DNA from 3 places in the Veillonella sp. CHU732 genome. Region 2 is predicted to be linked to each of the others. Evidence: riboswitches for the same ligand, from Rfam matches in the RefSeq annotation. Region 2 holds a riboswitch; each other region holds the start of a gene.

Region 1 (2,278 bases), on a different contig from region 2:
GAATTTGCAGAACCATTTGCTACTTATTCGGAAGATGGAATGATTAATTATAATTGTATACATTTTTCGACAGTATTAAAGAGATACTATCAAGATAAAAATCTACGAGTGTCACTAATTCATGCTATTGAAAAAATTGAAATATCAATAAAAACGAACTTAGCTAGAATATTAGGTGAAAGATATGGGGCTTTTGGATATTTAAATTTTGCGCAGTGGGCTAATCGGTCGAAGGCCACTAGATATACTATAGAAAAGAAACAGTATAGAATAAAGGAAGAGTTACAAAACTCTTTGAAACGTTCGGATTATATATCCTCTCAATCTAAGGATAATTTTGATGTAGATAATTTTCCAAGCATCTGGCTTGCAATAGATTTATTGACATTTGACTCTGTTTTAAAAATGATAGAAATTTTAAGTGAAAAAAATCTAACGCAATTAGCGAGTACATATAATTGCTCAAATTTGGAATTAGTTTCGTGGCTAAAATGTTTACATTTCATCCGTAATATATGTGCACATAACTCCAATTTAATAGATATAAAGTTAAAGACGAAACCTAAAATACGAAGTGTATGGAAAGAACAACTCTTTTACGATGAAAAAGGTGGACAAGAAAAGCCAACTAATGGAGCCTCCATTGTAATTCTTATTGTTATGGAATTGGTGAAAATGATAAATTCAAAGTATAATTGGAGCCGCATTCAAAACGTTATTAGTAGCATATGCAGTAATGATGAAGAAGCACAGCTGTTTGGGTTTAAAAATAAAAAAAGTGTAGATTTATTAAGTTAGATAACTTTTTAAAGAGGATAAACATAAAATAGCTAAGTATTAATTAAGATGGTTTATACTGCTTTGGAAATTAAACACAATGATTCTCTATAAAATTCCATCATTTCATGCTATACTATAAGCAAGTAAATATTTTAGATTTGCAAGGGAGCCTATGTAATAGGCTGAGAAAGGACTATGAAGTACCTGACCTTTTGACCTGATCGGGATTATGCCCGCGTAGGAAGCACGCTGACATATGTGGGTATCGATGTAATGTTGATACCTTTTTGTGTATAGAGCACCCCAAATAGGCTCCTTTGTAATGAAAGGAGCTTTTTATGTTTTACACACAAATGCAAGCAGCCCAAAAAGGCATTGTTACCGACGCGATGAAAGTGGTAGCAGAAAAAGAAAACATGGATGTTGAAGTATTACGAGAGTTAGTGGCAAAAGGACATGTAACAATTCCTTGCAACAAGCATCATACATCTTTACAACCAGAAGGAATCGGGCAGAAGTTGCGCACAAAAATTAATGTGAACTTAGGAACATCTAAAGATTGTACAGACTACGAAGAAGAAATGAAAAAAGTTCATCATGCAGTGGCATTAGGTGCTGAATCTATTATGGACTTGTCTACACATGGTGATACAAAGGTGTTCCGCCGTTTGTTGACAAAAGAATGCCCTGTTATGATTGGCACCGTGCCAATCTATGATAGCGTTATTCATCATCAGAAGGATTTAGGTGAATTGACTGCAGAAGACTTTATTTCTACGATCCGTCTCCATGCAGAAGATGGGGTAGACTTTGTCACATTACATTGTGGGATTACGCAACATACGGTGGAGCAAATTAAACGACATAAACGTAAATTAAATATCGTGAGCCGTGGCGGTAGTTTAGTTTTCGCTTGGATGTCCATGACTGGTCAAGAAAATCCTTTCTATGAATACTATGATGAAATTCTAGACATTTGTGCAGAATATGACATGACCATTTCCCTTGGCGATGCTTGCCGTCCTGGTTGCTTGGCGGATGCCACAGATATCTGCCAAATTGAAGAACTTGTTCGACTTGGGGAGTTAACAAAACGAGCTCGTGAACGTGGTGTACAAGTATTGGTAGAAGGTCCTGGTCATGTGCCATTGAATCAAGTACAAGCCAACATGGAAGTGCAACAAACGATCTGCGATGGGGCCCCGTTCTATGTATTAGGACCATTGGTAACAGACATTGCACCAGGTTATGACCATATTACAGCGGCCATCGGTGGTGCCGTGGCAGCCATGCATGGGGCAGCATTCCTTTGCTATGTAACACCAGCGGAACACTTAGCCTTACCTGACGAAAACGATGTGAAAGAAGGCATTATGGCTTTCAAAATTGCTGCGCATGCCGCAGACATTGCAAAAGGGATTCCGAATGCACGAGATCGCGATGACCGCATGGCAGAGGCGCGCCAAAAACTCGATTGGGAAGCACAATATGCAGTAGC
Region 2 (2,278 bases):
TGCAGGTCCTTATATTGGACCAGAAGATATTGTGTGCGTAGCAGAATCCGTCGTGGCTATCACGCAAGGGGAGTTTACACGACCAGAAGATTTAAAAGTATCTTGGCAGGCTAAATTTTTAAATCGCTTTATCCATCCTGATGGATCTATGGCATCTGTGTATGGTATGCAAGCAGCTATGGATAAAGAAGGGGAATGGAAAATGATGTTTGCCTTCCTCTGCGGAGCCGTAGCTAAAGTGTTTAAAAAATCTGGCGTATTCTATCAAATGGCACGGACTGCATCTTTAACAGATGATGTGACAGGCACCATGCCTCCTTTTGATAAATGCATTGTATATGGACCAAAACAACCACATGCAGTAGCGGATGCTATTATGAAAGCCACAGGAGCCTATGGGGCTTGTGTAGCGGACGTGAATGATTTAAAACGAGCAGCTATCTTAGGCCATAGTCGTGGATTGAAACCGCAGCAAATTGCGCAGATTTTAATCGATAATCCATTTGGCAATGATAGCCAAATGACACCTATCGTTGTGATTAAAAATTATGCCTCTGTGTCTGCACGGAGACGATAAAAATTGTTGATACTTAGGCTTGCAAATTGAGCTGTATCAGCGTATACTGAAAGAGAACTTTGGGGAGCCTACTGGCTGAGAGTAAACGAAAGTTTTGACCCATAACCTGATTTGGATAATGCCAACGTAGGATAAGTTTGATTCGTCATACTGAGGACATCCAACAGGATGTCCTTTTTTTGTATCTTTCATGGGATGGTCTATCGTATAGGGGTACAGAATAAAGGTACATCGAAATGGATGCACAAGTGGAACAGAATAGTGAGACGATAGAGTGCTACAGCATGAAGGGGCATACCACCGCGGGTATGGTTTTTCGTGCTGTTTTTTTATACTAGTATGTGGTGAAGGAAGCATGATTAGCAATTGGCATGATACTAGTTTGAAATAGGTATATAGCATACGCTATAGTTAGGAGGATACTATGAAAGTCAACGGAAGTACTTATAATTATGAAGGGCAAACGGTACAGGAAGTACTAGAAGCTTTAGCGTTTCGTATGGATCGCATTGTTGTGGAGTATAATGGCAAAATCCTTTCCAAAGCGGATTGGGAATCCACTCGTGTGAGTCCTGCAGACACAATGGAAGTAGTAACCTTTGTAGGAGGTGGCTAAATGGTATCTTTACAAGATAAAAAAGTTCTGCTTATCGGTGTGGGTGGTGTTGGCTCCCATGTGGCAGTGGCATTGTGCCGTGCTGGAATTGGTCAGTTAGAAATCGTAGACTTCGACGTTGTGGATGAGAGTAATCTAGGCCGTCAATACTATGACGTGAATGATGTAGGAGTTTTAAAAGTAGAGGCTATGAAAGGCCACCTCAATCGGATGAATCCAAACTGTGAAGTCATCGTTCATAATGAATGCCTCACACCAGAAAGATTATCTGAATTAATCGATGGCTATGACATGGTCGTAGAAGCAGTGGACAAGGCTGTCACAAAAGCGTGGATGACAGAAGTTATTTTGACCCATCCAGCAGAGCCTTTATTGGTAGGCTGTTCCGGTATGGCAGGTTGGGGCGATAGTAATGGTATCCGCCGTGAACGAAGACATCATCGTTGGTATTTATGCGGTGATGGTGTGAGCGATATCGATTCTATCGGAAAAATTACTGCCGCTCGTGTCATGGTTTGTGCCGGACATATGGCAAATGCTGTGATTCAACTATTACATGGAGAAGATATTGATTAAGGAGGAACCTATGACACTTTCAGTGAAAGATATGGAAACACAAGATACATGGACCTTAGGGGGACATACATTGCATTCTCGATTTATCTTGGGGTCTGGAAAATTTTCTATCGACTTAATCGAGGCTGTCCTAGAAGAAGCGGGCGCAGAAATGATTACCTTAGCTCTACGTCGTGCGGTAGGTGGAGAAGTGGAAAATATCCTAGATGCTATTCCAAAGGATACCATCTTAATTCCTAACACAAGCGGTGCCAGAGATGCAGAAGAAGCGGTACGCATTGCTAGATTATCACGTGCTACAGGTTGTGGAGATTTTGTAAAAGTAGAAATCATGAAAGATTCAAAATATTTATTGCCACATAATGGGGAGACCATTAAAGCTACAGAAATATTAGCAAGAGAAGGATTCATTGTTATGCCATACATGTATCCAGATTTAGAAGTAGCTCGTGATTTGGTGAATGCTGGAGCCGCTGCGGTGATGCCTTTAGCGGCACCTATTGGATCTA
Region 3 (2,278 bases), on a different contig from region 2:
GAATCCCTGCTGTATGCAAAGCTTCTACCGTATCGATTTTCATATCCGCCAATACCTCAGCTTCACTGCGGTTCGGAGTAATCAATGTTGCTTTCGGAATCAATTTACTTTGTAAGGCTTTCACCGCCTCATCGGAAATCAATCGATCCCCACTGGTGGCAATCATCACAGGGTCTAACACATAGGGTACCTTAGGATCTATATATGTTCCTATGAGTTCCATCATCTCTGCTGTGGCTAACATACCAGTTTTCACTGCTTCTGGTACTATGTCTGTATACACCGATTGTAACTGTGCTTCAATCATAGATACATCCATATGGGCAATGTGGGTTACACCACAAGTATTTTGTGCCACTACGGAAGTAATCACCGCCATACCGTAGACATGACGACTTTGAAAGCTTTTCAAGTCCGCCATCACCCCTGCACCGCCTGTTGGATCTGTTCCTGCAATTGTTAACGCTCTATGTAATTTCATAGGTATCTCCTTTACTAGTAACAAAAAAGAACCAATCCTTTGGACGGTTCTTGTACAATGTCTAGTATTCGATGCCATCCACTTTCCTCCGCCAGCATTATCTGGTTCAGGTCTAGGGTTTTGATACTCATCAATCTCAGCATAAGCACCCCTAGTGGTTCTTATATTAATTTAGTTATAACATGAAATAGTAACCAATGCAATACAATAAATTACAGCTAAACTACTTTCACTAGAAGAGATTCCCTCTCAATATAGACATTCATATATCCTATGTATTTCATATAATACATTACATTCACCTATATATTGCTATTGACGTAGTATCATTCAATTCGTATAATACATCTGTAAGGGGTGCTCACTAAAGTGGGCTGAGAAGTGGCTATGTGCTACTAACCCATAACCTGATTTGGATAATGCCAACGTAGGGATATATTAGTATATTTTGTAGTACCTATACAAACACATAAGGACACATTACCATATGGTTCCTGTTTGCAATACTAGGTCTCTTAAGAATATCTATCATCTACAGGCTAATCGTTTCAGATTAGTCTTTTTTGTTCCTACTGGCATAGTTAGGAGTATTCATGAGTGATTCAAAACTTTCATCATCGCGGTTGTCCCTCATTTGGTTCGGTGCCGCTCTTTCCATTGCTGAAATTATGACGGGCACCTATTTTGCGCCCCTAGGATTTTCCGATGGCCTATTAGCCATCATCATCGGTCACGTCATCGGCTGTTTGTTATTATTTGGTGCAGGACTCATCGGCGCTCGTGAACACATGAGTTCTATGCAAACTGTATCCACTGTCTTTGGCAATGGAGGCATGAAATTATTTTCCATTTTAAACGTTCTACAACTCATCGGCTGGACCGGTATTATGATCTATGACGGTGCTCTTGGTGCCGCAGAATTGTGGGATCTACCATTCACTGCGTGGACTATCATTATCGGTGCTCTCATCATTGTATGGCTATTCATCGGTATCCGTAATATGGGGTACATCAACAGCATCATGGGCTACGGCTTAGGTATTCTGTGCATCTATTTGCTAATTAGCTTGTTACAAGAAAGTTCCATTCACAGCCAAGGCATCATCACTAATGAAATGACTTTCACAGCGGCCTTGGAATTATCCATTGCTATGCCATTGTCTTGGCTACCATTGATTAGTGATTATACTCGATTATCCAAGAATCCTGTGGCAGGTACTGCATCTAGTGCCATCGTATACGGCGTAACTAGTTCTGTCATGTATGTATTAGGCCTCGCTGCGGCCCTCTATACAAATGAAAGCAACATTGCAAAGGTTCTACTTCATGCTGGCTTAGGATTTGGTGGATTAATTATCATCGTATTCTCTACTGTCACAACTACTTTTATGGATGCCCTATCTGCTGGTATTTCCTCTGAAAGCTTGCAGACTAAATATTCTGGTCGTACCATCGGTATTATTGTTACGATCATTGGCACTATCGGTGCATCCATCTATCCAATGGATAATATCATCCCTTTCTTATATATGATTGGATCCGTATTTGCCCCAATGATTGCTATTTTATTAACTCACTATTTCTTATTACGTCATTGTCCACACCTTGACCATGGACCTAGCTTGTATATCATTTGTTGGGCATCTGGTACTTATATGTACCATCAATTCCTTGACAGCAACCCATTCTTAGGGGCTAGCCTATCTACTATCGTAGGAACAGCATTAGCAACCATTGCAACGGCCTATATCATTAGCAAATTGAGCAAAAGTTAATATTCCCCTTATTATTTTATAA

The links. Region 2 has a riboswitch for thiamine pyrophosphate ahead of thiS (sulfur carrier protein ThiS). Riboswitches for the same ligand answer to the same signal wherever they lie in the genome.
Region 1: another riboswitch for thiamine pyrophosphate. It lies ahead of thiC (phosphomethylpyrimidine synthase ThiC); the one in region 2 lies ahead of thiS (sulfur carrier protein ThiS).
Region 3: another riboswitch for thiamine pyrophosphate. It lies ahead of cytX (putative hydroxymethylpyrimidine transporter CytX); the one in region 2 lies ahead of thiS (sulfur carrier protein ThiS).

What each region holds. Positions count from the first base shown of each region.
Region 1 covers NZ_RQVC01000001.1:33,427-35,704, forward strand. Annotated here, with positions in the region: gene EO121_RS00180 (Abi family protein) at 1-798, shown strand, start outside; TPP riboswitch at 933-1,041, shown strand; gene thiC (phosphomethylpyrimidine synthase ThiC) at 1,119-2,278, shown strand, end outside.
Region 2 covers NZ_RQVC01000006.1:71,483-73,760, reverse strand. Annotated here, with positions in the region: gene EO121_RS04020 (coenzyme F420-0:L-glutamate ligase) at 1-577, shown strand, start outside; TPP riboswitch at 628-727, shown strand; gene thiS (sulfur carrier protein ThiS) at 1,002-1,193, shown strand; gene thiF (sulfur carrier protein ThiS adenylyltransferase ThiF) at 1,194-1,769, shown strand; gene EO121_RS04005 (thiazole synthase) at 1,801-2,278, shown strand, end outside.
Region 3 covers NZ_RQVC01000001.1:164,238-166,515, forward strand. Annotated here, with positions in the region: gene thiD (bifunctional hydroxymethylpyrimidine kinase/phosphomethylpyrimidine kinase) at 1-481, opposite strand, end outside; TPP riboswitch at 548-644, opposite strand; TPP riboswitch at 825-932, shown strand; gene cytX (putative hydroxymethylpyrimidine transporter CytX) at 1,075-2,256, shown strand.